2 regions of the Photobacterium damselae subsp. damselae genome follow, and region 2 is predicted to be linked to the other one. Evidence: predicted binding sites of a transcription regulator. Region 2 holds the regulator's gene; the other holds the start of a gene.

The links. The regulator PurR, encoded in region 2, represses purine synthesis genes. The targets are predictions, from matches to a motif close to TNANGNAAACGTTTNCNTNA.
Region 1: purL (phosphoribosylformylglycinamidine synthase) is a predicted target of PurR. The motif match lies at 1,572-1,591, and genes of this name have one in related genera.

What each region holds. Positions count from the first base shown of each region.
Region 1 is NZ_CP146970.1:845,574-849,761, forward strand. It holds gene mltF (membrane-bound lytic murein transglycosylase MltF) at 1-1,370, opposite strand, end outside; gene purL (phosphoribosylformylglycinamidine synthase) at 1,758-4,188, shown strand, end outside.
Region 2 is NZ_CP146970.1:1,493,603-1,497,790, forward strand. It holds gene WAX86_RS06800 (carboxymuconolactone decarboxylase family protein) at 1-206, opposite strand, end outside; gene WAX86_RS06805 (hypothetical protein) at 303-695, opposite strand; gene WAX86_RS06810 (TfoX/Sxy family DNA transformation protein) at 1,057-1,647, opposite strand; cyclic di-GMP riboswitch class I at 1,766-1,860, opposite strand; gene purR (HTH-type transcriptional repressor PurR) at 2,180-3,184, opposite strand; gene WAX86_RS06820 (heme ABC transporter ATP-binding protein) at 3,631-4,188, opposite strand, start outside.

The sequences.
Region 1 (4,188 bases), 650 kb from region 2:
TCGTAACCAACGATGCTTTGGTAATAACGGCGGATATTCTCAACATAATTTAAGGCTTCATCACCGCGAGCATAGCCATATCGAGTTTGAGTATAGTATTGGCGTTGGCGCAACATCGGTAAACGTTGTTTGACATCTGTCCATGTGTCTGGATTACCGCCTTGCGCCTTGGTTAAACGGCGTGCATCCATTAAGTGACCAAACCCAATATTATAAGAGGCAAGAGCAAACCAGACCTTTTCATGGGATTCAATACTATCGGGTACGCGAGCTATCATGCGGCGAAGATACTCAGTACCCCCTCGAATACTCTGTTTCGGATCTAATCGATTCGCCACATCTACTGCTTTGGCTGTTGGAGTTGTGAGCATCATCATGCCACGGACACCCGTTGGTGATGTAGCTTCTGGGTTCCAGTGCGATTCTTGATAAGAGAGCGCGGCAATTAAACGCCAGTCAAATTCCCCAGCATATTGCTTAAATAGCGGTTTCCATTTCGGTAATTTTCCTTCAACGGCACGTAAAAATGCGCGGGTATCTACGTAATCAAATTGATCAACGTGACCGAAATACTTCTCTTCTAACTGCGCTAATTCACCGTTTTGTTTTATTTCACCAAAAAACTCAATAATGAGCGCATATAAGTTGTCATTGCTGCTGTTTTTTACAAACCAACTGATCGGCTCTTCATCGGTTAATTCCATGGCAATAGCGATATCTGGATGAATACGTTGGATCAGCGCCACATCAACTGAGTCTGCGACAGTAAAGTCGAGCTTTCCACTGGCGACATCACGCATAAGTTCATCGTCATCGGTTTCTGAGACTGCTTGCCATTTTAGGTCTGGGTATTTTTGCTGTAATTGCTTTAACTGTAATTCGTGGCTAGAGCCTTTCACTACGGTTAATGTCCCTTTATTTTTGGCCAGATCTGAAGGCGTTCTTGGACGCCATGTTCCTTTTTTATACACCACCAGTTGGCTGGCATAGTAATAGGCTGGGGTGGCTCGAAAATCTTGTAGGCGATTGGGTGTAATCGTTAGGCCTGCGGCGAGAATATCAACATTACCCCGATCTAATGCTGGGAAAAGGCTAGAGAGAGAAAACATAGGCTGCATTTCTAGCTTTACACCCAGCTTTTTAGCAAACAGTTGAGCCAGTTCGTAATCCAGACCGGTAGGCCCTTCATTACCAATATAATACGACAGCTGATTGTTCAAGGTACCCACACGCAGTACGCCCGTTTCTCTGATGCGATCTAAAGCATTGTGTGGCTCACTTTGCCACTGACAGCCGCTGATCAGAAAAAGTGTAATAAGGCTAACAAAGTACTGCCTGATTTTTTTGGGTAACGTATAGGTACTCAACAATCTGTGCTCTCGGTTAAAATTCAGGGCTCTTTATATCAAAGCTAACGGTTGGCGGAAAGTTAAAGAATGTCGTTCTCTAATTAATTTCACTGTTATTTGCCTTTAATTCAATAAAATTGCAGCAGAAGAACCGCCTAGAAGCGATAAAAAACATGGGATTTTAGCGCTCAATACAGTTTTTTATCATAGATCGAAAAAAAATCACGCAAACGGTTGCGTCAAGAGTTACGTCACAAAAAAATTTCCCTTATACTATGCGCAGCTCCTCATCGGTTAGGGGGAGTTAAGTGATGACAATTGAGGTGGCATTGACGTAACTCTAAGCAATAAGCGGTAGGATTAGGTCAATATCACCTTCACTTAACTGTTATCGAGAGACGTACGCACATGGAAATTTTGCGTGGTTCACCCGCACTGTCTGAGTTTCGCGCCGCTAAGTTATTAGAGCGTTGTCGTGAGTTATCTTTACCTGTGACCGGTATTTATGCCGAGTTTGTTCATTTTGCCGATTTAACGGCTCCTTTAACTGAAGATGAATCGCAAAAGTTAGCACAATTGCTCACTTATGGGCCTACGATTGCAGAACATCAGCCAACAGGATCACTCCTATTAGTCACGCCTCGTCCTGGCACTATCTCTCCGTGGTCTTCAAAAGCGACCGATATTGCCCATAACTGTGGTTTAGCTCAGATTAAGCGTTTAGAACGTGGTACTGTGTATTATGTTGAAAGTACGACAGTTCTAACAGATGAACAGCAAAAAGCACTGAATTCACTGCTTCATGACCGCATGATGGAAGTGGTATTCACGGAGCTTAATCAGGCCGCTATCTTATTTACTCAAGCACAACCAGCTCCTGTGGAGGCCATTGATATTTTATCAGGCGGTCGTCTTGCACTTGAAAAAGCAAACGTTTCCCTTGGCTTGGCGCTGGCTGATGATGAAATTGATTACTTAGTGGAAAGCTTTACCAAACTTGGCCGTAACCCAAATGATATCGAATTGATGATGTTTGCTCAGGCGAACTCAGAGCATTGTCGTCACAAAATCTTTAATGCAGATTGGATCATTGATGGCGTCGAACAGCCAAAGTCGCTGTTTAAAATGATCAAAAATACCTTTGAAACCACGCCTGAGCACGTACTGTCTGCTTATAAAGATAATGCCGCAGTGATGACTGGTTCAAAAGTCGGACGCTTTTTCCCAGATCCTGAGACCCGTCAGTATCAATACCACCAAGAAGACGCACATATCTTGATGAAGGTTGAAACCCATAACCACCCAACAGCTATTTCGCCATGGCCTGGTGCTTCTACAGGGTCTGGTGGTGAAATTCGAGATGAAGGCGCGACTGGTATTGGTGGTAAGCCAAAAGCAGGTTTGGTTGGATTTACTGTATCTAACCTACGAATTCCAGGATTTGAACAGCCTTGGGAGAGTGATTTTGGTAAACCAAGTCGAATCGTTAGTGCTCTAGATATTATGCTAGAAGGCCCATTAGGTGGTGCGGCGTTTAACAATGAATTTGGTCGTCCAAACTTATTGGGTTACTTCCGTACGTATGAAGAAAAAGTAACCTCTCATGCGGGTGAGGAAGTTCGCGGTTACCATAAACCGATTATGATTGCTGGTGGCCTTGGTAATATCCGCGATCAACATGTTCAGAAAAAAGAGATCCCTGTTGGCGCTAAGTTAATTGTACTTGGTGGGCCGGCGATGAATATCGGTTTAGGCGGTGGCGCTGCTTCATCAATGGCATCTGGCCAGTCAGCAGAAGATCTGGATTTTGCTTCAGTTCAACGTGAAAACCCAGAAATGGAGCGTCGTTGCCAAGAAGTGATTGATCGCTGTTGGCAGTTAGGTGAGCAAAACCCTATTGCCTTTATTCATGATGTAGGTGCAGGCGGTATTTCTAATGCTTTACCTGAATTAGTTGATGATGGTGAACGTGGCGGTAAGTTCGATCTTCGTAGTGTACCTAATGATGAGCCAGGAATGAGCCCATTAGAAATTTGGTGTAACGAATCACAAGAGCGTTATGTGTTAGCAGTAGCTCCAGAGCAGATGCCTGTTTTTGAAGCGATTTGTCATCGTGAACGAGCTCCTTTTGCTGTCGTTGGTGAAGCTACAGAAGAGCGTCATTTAAGCCTTGAAGATAGCCATTTTGACAATATGCCAATCGATATGCCAATGGATATCCTACTAGGTAAACCACCAAAGATGCAGCGTGATGTGGTTTCTAAAAAAGTAGAAAGCCCAGCTCTTGAGCGTCATGGAATTGAACTTAATGATGCTATCGACCGCGTATTACGTCTGCCAGCCGTTGCGGAAAAAACCTTCTTAATTACGATTGGCGATCGCTCCGTAACGGGTCTAGTTGCACGCGATCAGATGGTTGGGCCTTGGCAGATCCCAGTGGCAAACTGCGCAGTAACTGCGGCAAGTTATGATACTTATCATGGTGAAGCGATGTCGATGGGTGAGCGTACCCCAGTAGCATTGCTAGATTTTGCCGCTTCTGCTCGTTTAGCTGTTGGTGAGGCTCTAACTAACATCGCCGCAACCGATATTGGTGATATTAAGCACATTAAATTGTCGGCTAACTGGATGTCTCCAGCGGGTCACCCAGGTGAAGATGCTGGCCTTTATGAAGCAGTTAAAGCTGTGGGTGAAGAGTTGTGTCCTGCATTGGGTCTAACCATTCCAGTGGGTAAAGATTCCATGTCGATGAAGACGCAATGGCAAGACGATGCTCAAGATAAAACGGTTACATCACCGCTGTCTTTGATTATTACCGCTTTTGCTCGTGTTGAAGATG
Region 2 (4,188 bases):
CGAACACAGACTAATGAACGTAAGACAGGAGATAGTGGGGATTTCGAGCGGTCTAAGTATCCAAAAAATCCTGCAACAAGCCAAAATAGTGTTGGCTTACGTCCCCATAACTTGGCTGGATTTAAAACGCTACCATAGTGTCGTTCTTGTAACCAAAGTAATGGGCGGATAAAGATGGAATATTTTTTCTTAGCTTGAATGCGCACGGACAACCCTTACTGTCAAAGTGTACTGAATTAGCAACAAAGACCGAGGGTAGCGCGTTTTTATTTCAGCAAAAGCAAAAAATCTTTAAAAATCGATTAGTTGATGGAAAATTCTACAACTTTAGAGGTTTCTTGCTGCACGGTACGATTATCAGGAAGATCGTTGATGAGGATATAACCACTCAAAAAAACCGGAAGAACCGCAACCAATAGGCTTTTCCCTATGTGGTAATTACGATACCAATGTTTGCGAGCCTTAAAAAATAGGATCAAACCCCAAACAAGAAGAAAGATATTTAAAAAACCCATCACGACAATGGTATCAGAGAGTGATTGTAATGAGGCTATATTTTGCTTTACTGCAATGAGAACGGCAAAAATAGGTAGAAAAGAGAGAACGATACTAATTTGAAGTAGTCTTGGCCATTTACAAAACTTGTCTTTAAAAATATTTGTAGTTTGTCCTGGAAATGGGTTGGAACAACTCATAATCGCCTCATACAACATTAGCATCTCTAAGTATTTAATTATTTGAGTGCCCGTATTCCTATATAAGCCTCAAACTATAACTATATTATCGGAAAAATGAGTGAAGGGTAGTTTTGATGTAAGGTGGGTGTAAACTTTGTGACTTTGTTCAATAAACTTTAGTTGTATTTATTTTTTGTATGTCTGTATATGATTATTTTTTAAAAACTGTGTTTTATATTTAATGGGTGGTTTTAACCTAGATATATAAGATTATTAATATATTAATCAGTTGTTATGTAACTTGTTTGATAAAAAAAGAGGCTGATAATAGCCTCTCTACTTAAGTGTTAATTTAGCCAACGTATTGTGAGTATTGTTTTTAATTTAATGACGAAAGTAGCTCATGGCGACGCTGTTCAGTAATTACTGACCAATGCTGACCACTGATAGCTCCTTCAAGTGCCCACAATAGTTCAAGATTTAAAGAGTCTCCTTGAGATGACTGTAGTGCTTTAAATGCATCAAGAGCACCAACAGCAAATAATTGCTCAACGGTTTCAATTCCTGCTTTTTTTAACATGCGTTCATTGGTTAAGCGTAGATTAGGTAGATCTTTAATTCGATTAGGTGTTGCTTTTGATTTGGATTCCTTATCCTTTTCTGCCGCTTGGAGAGAGAGTTCACCTTGCTTGATTAAGCATTGAGTATCATCCCACCAATAGTCAGGAATGGCATAATGTTTTGTGACAACTGGAAATCCTTTTTTGTAATATATATAGGGTTTTAGTCCCAGTGCTTTAAATTCCCCTTCATTATGGCAATTGGCCCGTAGATGTAGCGTATTGTTTACTACCAGAGCAAACATAGTATCACCCGCGAATATACCAAAACCTCCAAACATAGAGCGTGATTTGATACGCCCAAAACATTCAAATAATTTTAACGTGTTTTTTAATACTGGTTTGTCCATGCTTCTTCTCGGTGAAAATAATCATGAGTCACCTAACATCAGAGCGGGGATTTAGATTATCAGAATAACTAAATATTCTGTCAGAAACCCTAAGATTCATGACATTGATATTTTGATTATCGGCAACCCCGCTACCATGAGTTTATGTATATAAACTTTTAGGCCGGAAGCTTTGCGTCCTATCTCTTTCAAGATAGTTTGCCCTGTTCGTAACTGATAAAGGTTAACGTAGATAGCTTAATATTTTTTATATGAAGTTGCAAAATTTGTGATGTTGATTCAGTTAATAATTTAAAATGAGTAATATAGATGCATAAGAAATGTTTAATTATCAGCCAAAAAAGCGCTTTAAGAATAAAGTGTTACGAACATATCCTATTATTAACCTTTTTTTAAATCGTAATTTGGTTAAGGTAAAATGAATACAGAATAAATTTTAATTCATTAAACTGATTAGACCTGTTTAGTCTTTCTTTTTATATAAAAAAAGCCAATATTGAATATTGGCTTCATATTTGGAATAGATTCCCAATTAATTAAGATTCTTTACCGACTTACGAATAACGAGCTCAGGCGCCATTTCAAAAGTTTGACGCTCATGATTCTTATCTTTGACGCGATCCATTAAAATTTCAACAGCCGTTTTACCTAAACGACGTTTTGGCTGATGGATTGTTGTCAATGGCGGTGAAAAATATGGCGCTAAATCGATATTGTCATAGCCAATAATTGAAATATCATCAGGAACTCGTAATCCTGCTTGTTCAAATGTGCTGATCATCGCCATAGCCATAATGTCATTAAAACAGAAAATAGCCGTTGGACGTTCAGTCATCGCGATAAAGTCTTGCGCCGCTTTTACTGCCGTATCACACTCAAAATCACCTTCAAGAATCCAATCTTCATTTACAGATAGATTGCTTTCTGCCATCGCTTTACGGAAGCCTTTAAGACGCTCGCGACAGGTTGACTTGTCTTCATGACCAGACAAACAACCAATTTTGGTATGGCCATTTTCAATAAAGTGTTTAGTTGCAATATAGCCGCCATGCTCTGCATTATCTTGGATTTTATCTGTATGTGGTGACTCTGGGCCCCAATCCATGATAACCATAGGCAGATCTTTTTTGCGTTCTAGCAACTCAAGCAGTTTCTCATCCAGATCGGAACACATAACAAGCAGACCATCGACACGCTTTTCTGCTAGCATGCGAAGGTAATCTTGTTGTTTCGATAGGTTACCTTCTGTATTACACAGAATAAGCGTATAACCTTCTTTATAACAGTACTCTTCAACACCGTGAACAACTTCAGCAAAGAATGGGTTGGTTGATTTAGTTACCAACATACCGATTGTACGGGTTGTATTGCATTTTAAACTGCGAGCAACAGCACTTGGAGCGTAATTAAGCTCATCAACCGCTGCCATAACTTTCTTTTGTGTTGCTTCTGCGACAAAGCGCGTTTTATTGATCACGTGAGAGACTGTCGTCGTTGAAACACCAGCCATACGTGCAACATCTTTAATCGTTGCCATAGTTATTCTTCTAATAATGGGGGTCTAGAGTCAGACCGCAATTCTTTCGATATCAAATTGGTTAGCCAGCTCTACGTTGAGTCTCTCTGGCTATTCAGTTTGTTATCACCACACAGTTAATCTTGCTTTTAATCTCTAATAATTAGCTAAAGTTTAGATGATTAAGCAAGTAATCGGGTTTGTATTGTGAAACCCGCTAAAAGCTAAAAAGCCGCACCATAAAGAGCGGCTTTTTGATAACAAGTGCTATAAGTGAATATTATACGATTCTATTACATTGTGTAATCGCTTGCGATCACATTTTACCTAGAGTCTGCGCGAGTGCAATGTTTCTGTGCTTGAAGCGGAAAATACTTGATAGGCATCAATAAATTTGAATGTAATTAAACGTAAATATTCATTGGTTTTATCGATTAATGGCACAATTTCTGCTCATAACAGAGACATTAAGCCAAAATAACCGGGTAGTTATGTTCTGGATGAGCGATAACTTGAACTGGCCAGCCGTAAACATTTTCGACTGCGGTTGGGGTTAGTACTTGCCATGGCGTACCATCAGCTTGAATTTTGCCTTGGTTCAAAATGATCAAACGATCCGCGTATTGAGCGGCTAAGTTCAGATCATGAATAACAATGATAACGGCAGCACCCTGTTGTGAAAGCGCTTGTGCAATCTCTAAAGTATGATGTTGATGAGCAAGATCAAGAGCAGATGTGGGTTCATCAAGCATTAAAATACATTGTTCGCCAGAGTGCGATAACTGGGTTAATACTCTGGCAAAATGAACGCGCTGTTTTTCCCCGCCAGATAGCGTTGGATAAAGCCTGTTTGCGAGATGATCCACACCAACTTTAACCATATTCTTAGCCGCTAGTTGTTGCGCTTGATGATTTGATATTGCTAAAGGCATCGCACCAAGCTCTGCAACTTCATGAGCAAGAAATGAGAACGATAGGGTACTGTGCTGCGGCAATATACCCATGTGTTTTGCCAATAATTCAGA